One region of the Paenibacillus sp. BC26 genome, then DNA from elsewhere that is predicted to be linked to it. Evidence: a T-box and tRNA genes for the amino acid it is inferred to sense, from the RefSeq annotation. Region 1 holds a T-box; the other holds one or more tRNA genes.

Region 1 (3,417 bases):
AGCGGGCCTCACGTATGAGGCGCAGCGCGCACGGAACGAGAGCGAAGTCGGCGTCGGCCGCTATGGCGATCCGGCGGAATTCGCCCGCTACGTCGCGTTCCTCGCATCGCCGGCGAACAGCTATATGACCGGCCAAGCGTTGATGGTGGACGGCGGGTTGGTTCGCGGGCTGTAAGTATAGAAAAGGGACGCCTCGCGAGTTTGATCGCGGGGCGTCCCTTTTGTTTGGCTGCTCATGGATGTTAGTTTGATTGCCGAGAGTGCGAATTTCGAAATCTCCTTGCTTGCCGGGGAGCGGCTTGTGCGGGTTAGCCGCATAGATAAGCGGCATATACGCATAACAAGGTGAATTCACCCGCCGGAGCCTCGCTTACTTCTTATTCCACGTATCCTTCAGCGGCACAATCCGATTAAACACAAGCGTGCCATCCAGGCCGCTAAGTTTCCGATCCACGTTGAAGAACCCATGACGGAAAAATTGGAACTTCGCTTCCGGACCGGCGCCTCGAACCGACGGCTCGATGAGCGCGTCCTTGACGACCGTGAGCGAATCCGGATTAATGGCGTCGGCCCAGCTGCCGTCTTCGCGTGTCGGCGCACTCTCGTCAAGCAGCAGCTTGTCGTACAGATGAACATCTGCCTTTACCGCATGCGCTGCCGATACCCAGTGAATCGTTCCCTTCACCTTGCGTCCGGTGAATCCCGTGCCGCTCTTCGTAAGCGGATCGTACGTGCAGCGAAGCTCCGTAACTTCGCCGCTCGCCGGATCCTTGATCACTTCCTCGCAGCGGATGAAATACGCGCCCTTCAGCCGCACTTCACTTCCCGGACTCAGTCGGTGATACCCTTTGGGCGGCACCTCCATAAAATCATCCCGCTCGATATAGATCGTCCGCGAGAACGGGACCTCCCGCTTGCCCAAAGCCTCATTTTCGCTATTGTTCTCCACCGTCAACAGCTCGGTCTCACCCTCGGGATAATTCGTGATGACCACCTTCAACGGCTGCAACACCGCCATCACGCTCACCATCTTCTCCTTCAGCTCTTGTCTGAGACAATGATCGAGCAAGGAGATATCCACCGTACTCGTCGTACGGATACTGCCAATCTCCTCGATAAACCGGCGGATGCTCTCCGGCGTAAAGCCCCTTCTTCTTAGCCCGCGCAGCGTAGGCAGTCTCGGATCCTCCCAGCCGTCTACATAACCGCCGGTAACAAGCTGCCTCAGGAATCTTTTGCTCGTCACCACGCCTGTTAAGCTTAACCGCCCGAATTCCCTTTGCCGCGGGGGCTCTTGGATATCTAATCCTTCCAAAACCCACTCATACAAAGGCCGGTGGTCCTTGAATTCGATCGAGCACAGGGAGTAGGTGATTCCCTCGATCGCATCTTGAATGGGATGGGCAAAATCATACATCGGATAAATGCACCACTCGTTCCCCGTCCGGTAGTGCTCCGCGTGGATAATCCGGTAAATGACAGGATCGCGCAAATTGAGGTTGGGCGATGCCATGTCGATTTTGGCGCGAAGCACCATGGATGAGGCCGGATAGTCGCCATTACGCATGTTCGCAAAAAGCCCTAAGTTCTCCTCGACAGACCGCCCCCGATACGGACTGTTCCTCCCAGGCTCCGTTAACGTTCCGCGATACTCCCTTGTCTCGTCCGGGCTTAGCTCGCATACGTACGCTTTGCCGCGCTCAATTAACGTGACGGCAGCTTGATAAATTTGTTCCGAGTAATCGGAGCCATAGTAGATGTGCTCGCCCGGATCGTAACCGAGCCAGCGGATGTCCTCCACGATCGCGTTGACGTACTCGATATCCTCCTTAAGCGGATTGGTATCGTCGAAGCGCAGATGGAAGTTGCCGCCGAACTTTTGCGCCATCGTATAATTCGTGTGGATCGCATAAGCGCTCCCGATGTGAAGATAGCCGTTAGGCTCGGGCGGGAACCGCGTGCACATGGCTCTGCCGAAAGGCGCCTGCTCCAATTCTCCGCTAATCAGCTTATATAGAAAATTTTCGTTATGATGTTCCTTCTCGTTTTCCAAGGTCGACGCCTCCTAATGAAGTCATGATGGGACACATTGTTCGATTCGCTGCTTGATGATTGGTTTGGGGCAACCTTTGGTTGCCACAGCATTCATCAACTGAAAAACTAAAAAAACTTCACCCCCAAGACATGTTGTCTTGGGGACGAAGTTTATCGCTCGCGGTGCCACCCCAGCTTCATTAATATGTCGCCATATTAACCTCTTCAAGTACGCCGCCCTGCCTCTATGCATGCAGATGGTTATACCCTAGCTCTGTAACGGGAGCTCCCGTCCTGCCATCCCCGCTCGCGGCGGTTCCGGCATGCTGCTCAGAGGCTTGTTTCGCGAAAATGTTCCTTGCTCCTTCTCAGCTGCCGGAGCTCTCTGTATAAGAACGATTTTTCCCTACTCTTCTCGTCATCGCGTTTGAATATTGGAAAGATGATAACAGAAAATCCTTTTACAGTAAATAGGCGTTTAACTCCAGCTCTAGTTACAGTGTTCCCGAAACAACTTGGCCGCGATACAGCGAAGCAATTCGCGGCGCTCTTCTGGCCACCGCTTCCGCGGAGCAGCTCGCCTGCACAAGTACTGCCGAAGCATCGTCGCCGACAGCCGGCCATACCCGCTGCCCTTGTTCATTAAGCGGCAGCACGCCGCCGGTAATAAATCCAAGCGCACGGGTCAGCGAAAATTCGTCCGACATGTGGTACACCTCAGCCAAGCGGCCCGCTTTCTCCAGGTTGTCGCCATTGCCGAAAGGTGACCAGTGATCCGTGAGACTGTCCGTTCCCAGCTCCACCTTCACCCCTTTGCGATGCAGCATCGGGATCGGCATGACCAGTCCCCCAATCGGTACCGTAGAGGCAACCGAAATTCCCGCTTCCGCAAAACGTTCCGCCAGCTGCTCGGCCTGCGCCGGCGTTCCACTCGCAAAACCAAATGCATGGCTGACCGTAACGCGTCCCTGCCAGCCTGCATCAATCGTCATCTCGGCAAGTCGGTGCATCGTCTCATAGCCTGACGCCCCTTGCTCATGAAGGTGCATGTCCACGCCGGCGCCGGTTTCAACGGCCATATCCATCATCGCATGCAGCGATTGCTCCATGTCTCCATCCACGGAAGTAGGGTCGAGTCCGCCGACATGCGTAGCTCCCTGCTCGATCGCCTGCTTCATCAAGCCGCGCGAGTTCGAACGCAGCAAACCGTGCTGCGGGAATGCGACCAACTCGCAGTCCAGTTTGCCTTCGTAGGCGGCAAGCGCTTGCTGCGCGACTTCCAGCCCTCTAAGCTCGCTGGTCGGCTCGATGTTGACATGACCTCGCATATGCGTCGATCCGAATCCGAGCAGCAGCTCAATGATTTGCTTCGCCCGATCTACC
Region 2 (3,417 bases), on a different contig from region 1:
CCGAAGGCGTTGCCCCTTTTCGTACGACAATCGAATCCTTCCCATTATGGGACTCCAGCCACGCGTAGTTATGGTGATTATGCACCGCGAAATCGGCTTGTGCTCCGACAACCGCCAGTACTTGATCCATTACATAATCGCGACCGGCGTAAGCATATCTGCCCGCAATCTTCATCGCTCGGAAGTACATATCGCCAAGCTCGCTGTCAATGTCGAGCAGCACGGGAGGCTGATCCATTTTCTCTCCCGGTGCATTCGCCAGAAACGCACGACCAGCGGCCAAATTGATGAAGCCGCTTGCCGTCTTGTGACCGAACCCCCGGCTGCCAAAATGGTTGGCAATCCACAGTCTTCCCGTTCCTTGCTCTTCGAACAAATCCACAAAATGATTCCCGCTTCCGACCGTTCCCAACTGATCGCGAGCAAGGGCTTTTAACTTGTCATGCTCCTGCCGGCCAAGGGATGCGTATACGCTCCAATCCGGGTCATCGAACAACTCATGATCGACTTTCTCGCTGTTGACGCGTCCAACTCCGAAAGAGATCTTCTTGGCGATTTGATCCATGATCTTAGACAACGTTGGCTTGATATCCGCGGCCATAAGGTTTGTTCGAACCGCTTTGTTGCCGCATGCAATGTCGTAGCCGACGCCCGAAGGCGATAGTTGTCCGTCATACACGACTACGCCGCCAATCGGTTGACTATACCCTTTGTGATGATCTGCCATCAATAATGCTTGCACGACATTCCCATGCTCCGCGCAGGTTTTCGCTTGCGACATCGCCCCCGGGTCAGGGTTTCCCCAAACTCTTACGCCATCTATAGTTTGATAAGCCATTGTTAACAACTCTCCCATTTATTATCATTGCCAAGCTTCTTGTAAGGTTGAGCGGAATAAGACATCCAGTTGCTCGCCTAATTGGCTCTCTTCTTTTGTTAACATGACTGCTGTCTGTTCGAAATGCTGCAGCCGTTCCTCCAAATACGCATTAATGGCATGTAACCGAGGCTCGTAGTCTAATTCTTCGCCTGCTTTCTTGCGATACAGTAATTGTTGAATCGTCTGCCACAGCTCTCCGTCTCTAGGGACCAGACGTTCCACCAGCACTTCAAATTCCATTGGCGGCATTTCGCCATATCGCTCGATCCACTCGCAAGCGAGTACAGGACGTAATACATAGAAGTACTTCTTGATCCGAACCCGCTCCCCTTGCAAATACATCCGATAGTTGCCGCGGGCCATGTTCAGATAGTGATACATACACGACTTTGGCGAAAAGGTAAGCGGTGATAGTTGGCGGAGTTGCTCGGCCAAGCTAAGTTTCTCTGCGTATTGAATGGGGGATTGCAACCATTCTAACAACGGCGGATTCGACTTCCGATACAGGTTCAGCGCCTTGCGTATGTCCCAACCGCTAATGTCGAGCATATCGCTGACCGGACGTTCGATGACATCCCGTTTATCGAAGATGGACAAGTACCACTCCGGTCGCCGAATATAGATGAACCGAACATCGTAATCGCTATCCTGCGAAGGAAATCCCCAAGCCCTGCTTCCCGATTCGCAGGCGTACAAGACGATGACCTGTTCCTCCTGCTCCAAGCGAGCCAATTCATTCTTGATGATGCTATGTATGTGTTCCATTGTTCGTTCCTCCGTTTGCTTCTTGCTCTTATCTTCTCTCATCCATGACCGAACGAACACGGCGTAAATATGACGACGAAGAAGTTTCTTGTAATTTTGGTGGCGTGGACGGGACTCGAACCCGCATATCCGGACGTGAAAGGCCCGTGTGTTTTTCCATTTCACCACCACGCCACGTGATGGTTGGATGCCCGGGCAGGATTCGAACCTGCGGTCGATGATTCAAAGTCATCTGCCTTGCCGCTTGGCTACCGGGCAATGTTTGTGGAGGCCAGGGCCTCCACTGCTTTCTTACTCATGCTGAGGTTTATTGCGATATGTACTTTGCAGGGATCCTAACAGAAAAAGACCCCTGTTGCTTAAGATCTTTTCCTACAGCACATTCAGCCATAGAAAAAGACCGCTCGGCATCAAGCAGTCTTTATAAGTACGCGTATGTAATCCATCCTTATCGGAGTCAGGCTGTAGATAACAACCGACAACCCGATAAGAATCTGCGCTTATAAAGAATGCCTCTATGAAATGGAATGATAAAGTGCTTAGAACCCGTGCTCTCTTGCTGCTTGTTCATCTGCTGTTCCATGTTAGCTAGCGGTTTTATCCAATAGAGTCGATTGCTCTCATGCATGCTTCAACATTCCTTTCTATATGTAGTGAACTGAAGCACTCGGCTTCTTAGATCTGATTTTCGCCGATAAAGCCGTTCGCGAACAGGGCGGAAGTATGGCGACAGATAAAAATTTTCCATATCCCCCAACTTTCGTCCTTGATACAATATAGAGCATAAGTTATCGATACAGGCTGGAGGGAAGCGAGTGGCTAGGGAGAGCTTCGATAAAGAGATTCAATTCCTGCGCATGCTGGCGCTTGCCGGCGGCGCTTATAACAGACAGCAGTTCGCCAACCGGCTCGGTATCTCCGTACATACCTATGACAAGACGCTTCGCAGCCTCAAAGAGATGCTCGGCACGCTCAAACAAGGGTTGTCGCAAGAGCAGGGATCCGTCTTATCCGATGGATTCCAATACAACTATTACGAATCCGCCGACCCGCTCCTTCTGTTCTTATTTCGTGCGAAATCGCTGAAAGAAACGGAGAGCATCCGGCTTGCGCTGCTGATAAATGTGTTACAATCCCGAGAGCTAACCGCGAAGGACCTGCAGGATCATTGCAGCGAGCAGATGCCTGCCGACTACCCGATTCCGGATGAGAAAACAATTCGAGGGGATCTCAAGTACTTGGAAGAGGTCGGCGTCATCATCCGCCTGCACGGAGGTCGCCCTTACCGCTATAAAGCAGCCAACGATCTGATTGACCACCTATCCGACAATGAGCTCCTGGATCTGTTCGATTACGTCGATGTCATCTCGAATACGCAGGTCCCTTCCGTTCAAGGCTTCCTGCTTCGGGCAACCTTGAAGAAGGCGCTCCATAAAAGAGGCTTCGATCCGGACACCGGGGAAACGCATCGTTACAAATATCATTATCATTCTCGAATATTGGATGAAGCGCATTTATATACGATTTTCAAAGCCATTCAACAACGGAAGAAGCTTCAGTTTCTCTACCTGTCACCGAAGAAAGGAAAGAGCTACGCGTCTCAAAACTCCAATCCTCTCTTCGAACGGGAAACCGAGGGCACACTGCAAACGGCACTGCCGCTGCGCGTCGTCTACGATCATCAATACGGCAGATGGTACTTAATCTGTCATGGGCAACGAGGCATTATGAAGTTCCGAATGGAAGGTCTAACGCAGCTGGAGGAAGGCGAG

What was found. A T-box is a leader RNA that pairs with one kind of tRNA and senses whether it is charged. The one in region 1 lies ahead of BM412_RS21870 (glutamine--tRNA ligase/YqeY domain fusion protein), so its partner is inferred to be a tRNA-Gln.
Region 2: it encodes a tRNA-Gln, which carries the amino acid that the T-box ahead of BM412_RS21870 (glutamine--tRNA ligase/YqeY domain fusion protein) is inferred to sense. The anticodon was not compared.

The regions. Positions count from the first base shown of each region.
Region 1 is NZ_FPAD01000003.1:150,159-153,575, reverse strand. Features, by position in the region: gene BM412_RS21875 (SDR family oxidoreductase) at 1-175, shown strand, start outside; gene BM412_RS21870 (glutamine--tRNA ligase/YqeY domain fusion protein) at 371-2,053, opposite strand; T-box leader at 2,192-2,465, opposite strand; gene BM412_RS21865 (amidohydrolase family protein) at 2,529-3,417, opposite strand, start outside.
Region 2 is NZ_FPAD01000004.1:24,741-28,157, forward strand. Features, by position in the region: gene BM412_RS23800 (RtcB family protein) at 1-838, opposite strand, end outside; gene BM412_RS23805 (nucleotidyltransferase domain-containing protein) at 863-1,645, opposite strand; tRNA gene BM412_RS23810 (tRNA-Glu) at 1,743-1,819, opposite strand; tRNA gene BM412_RS23815 (tRNA-Gln) at 1,830-1,903, opposite strand; gene BM412_RS23820 (helix-turn-helix transcriptional regulator) at 2,461-3,417, shown strand, end outside.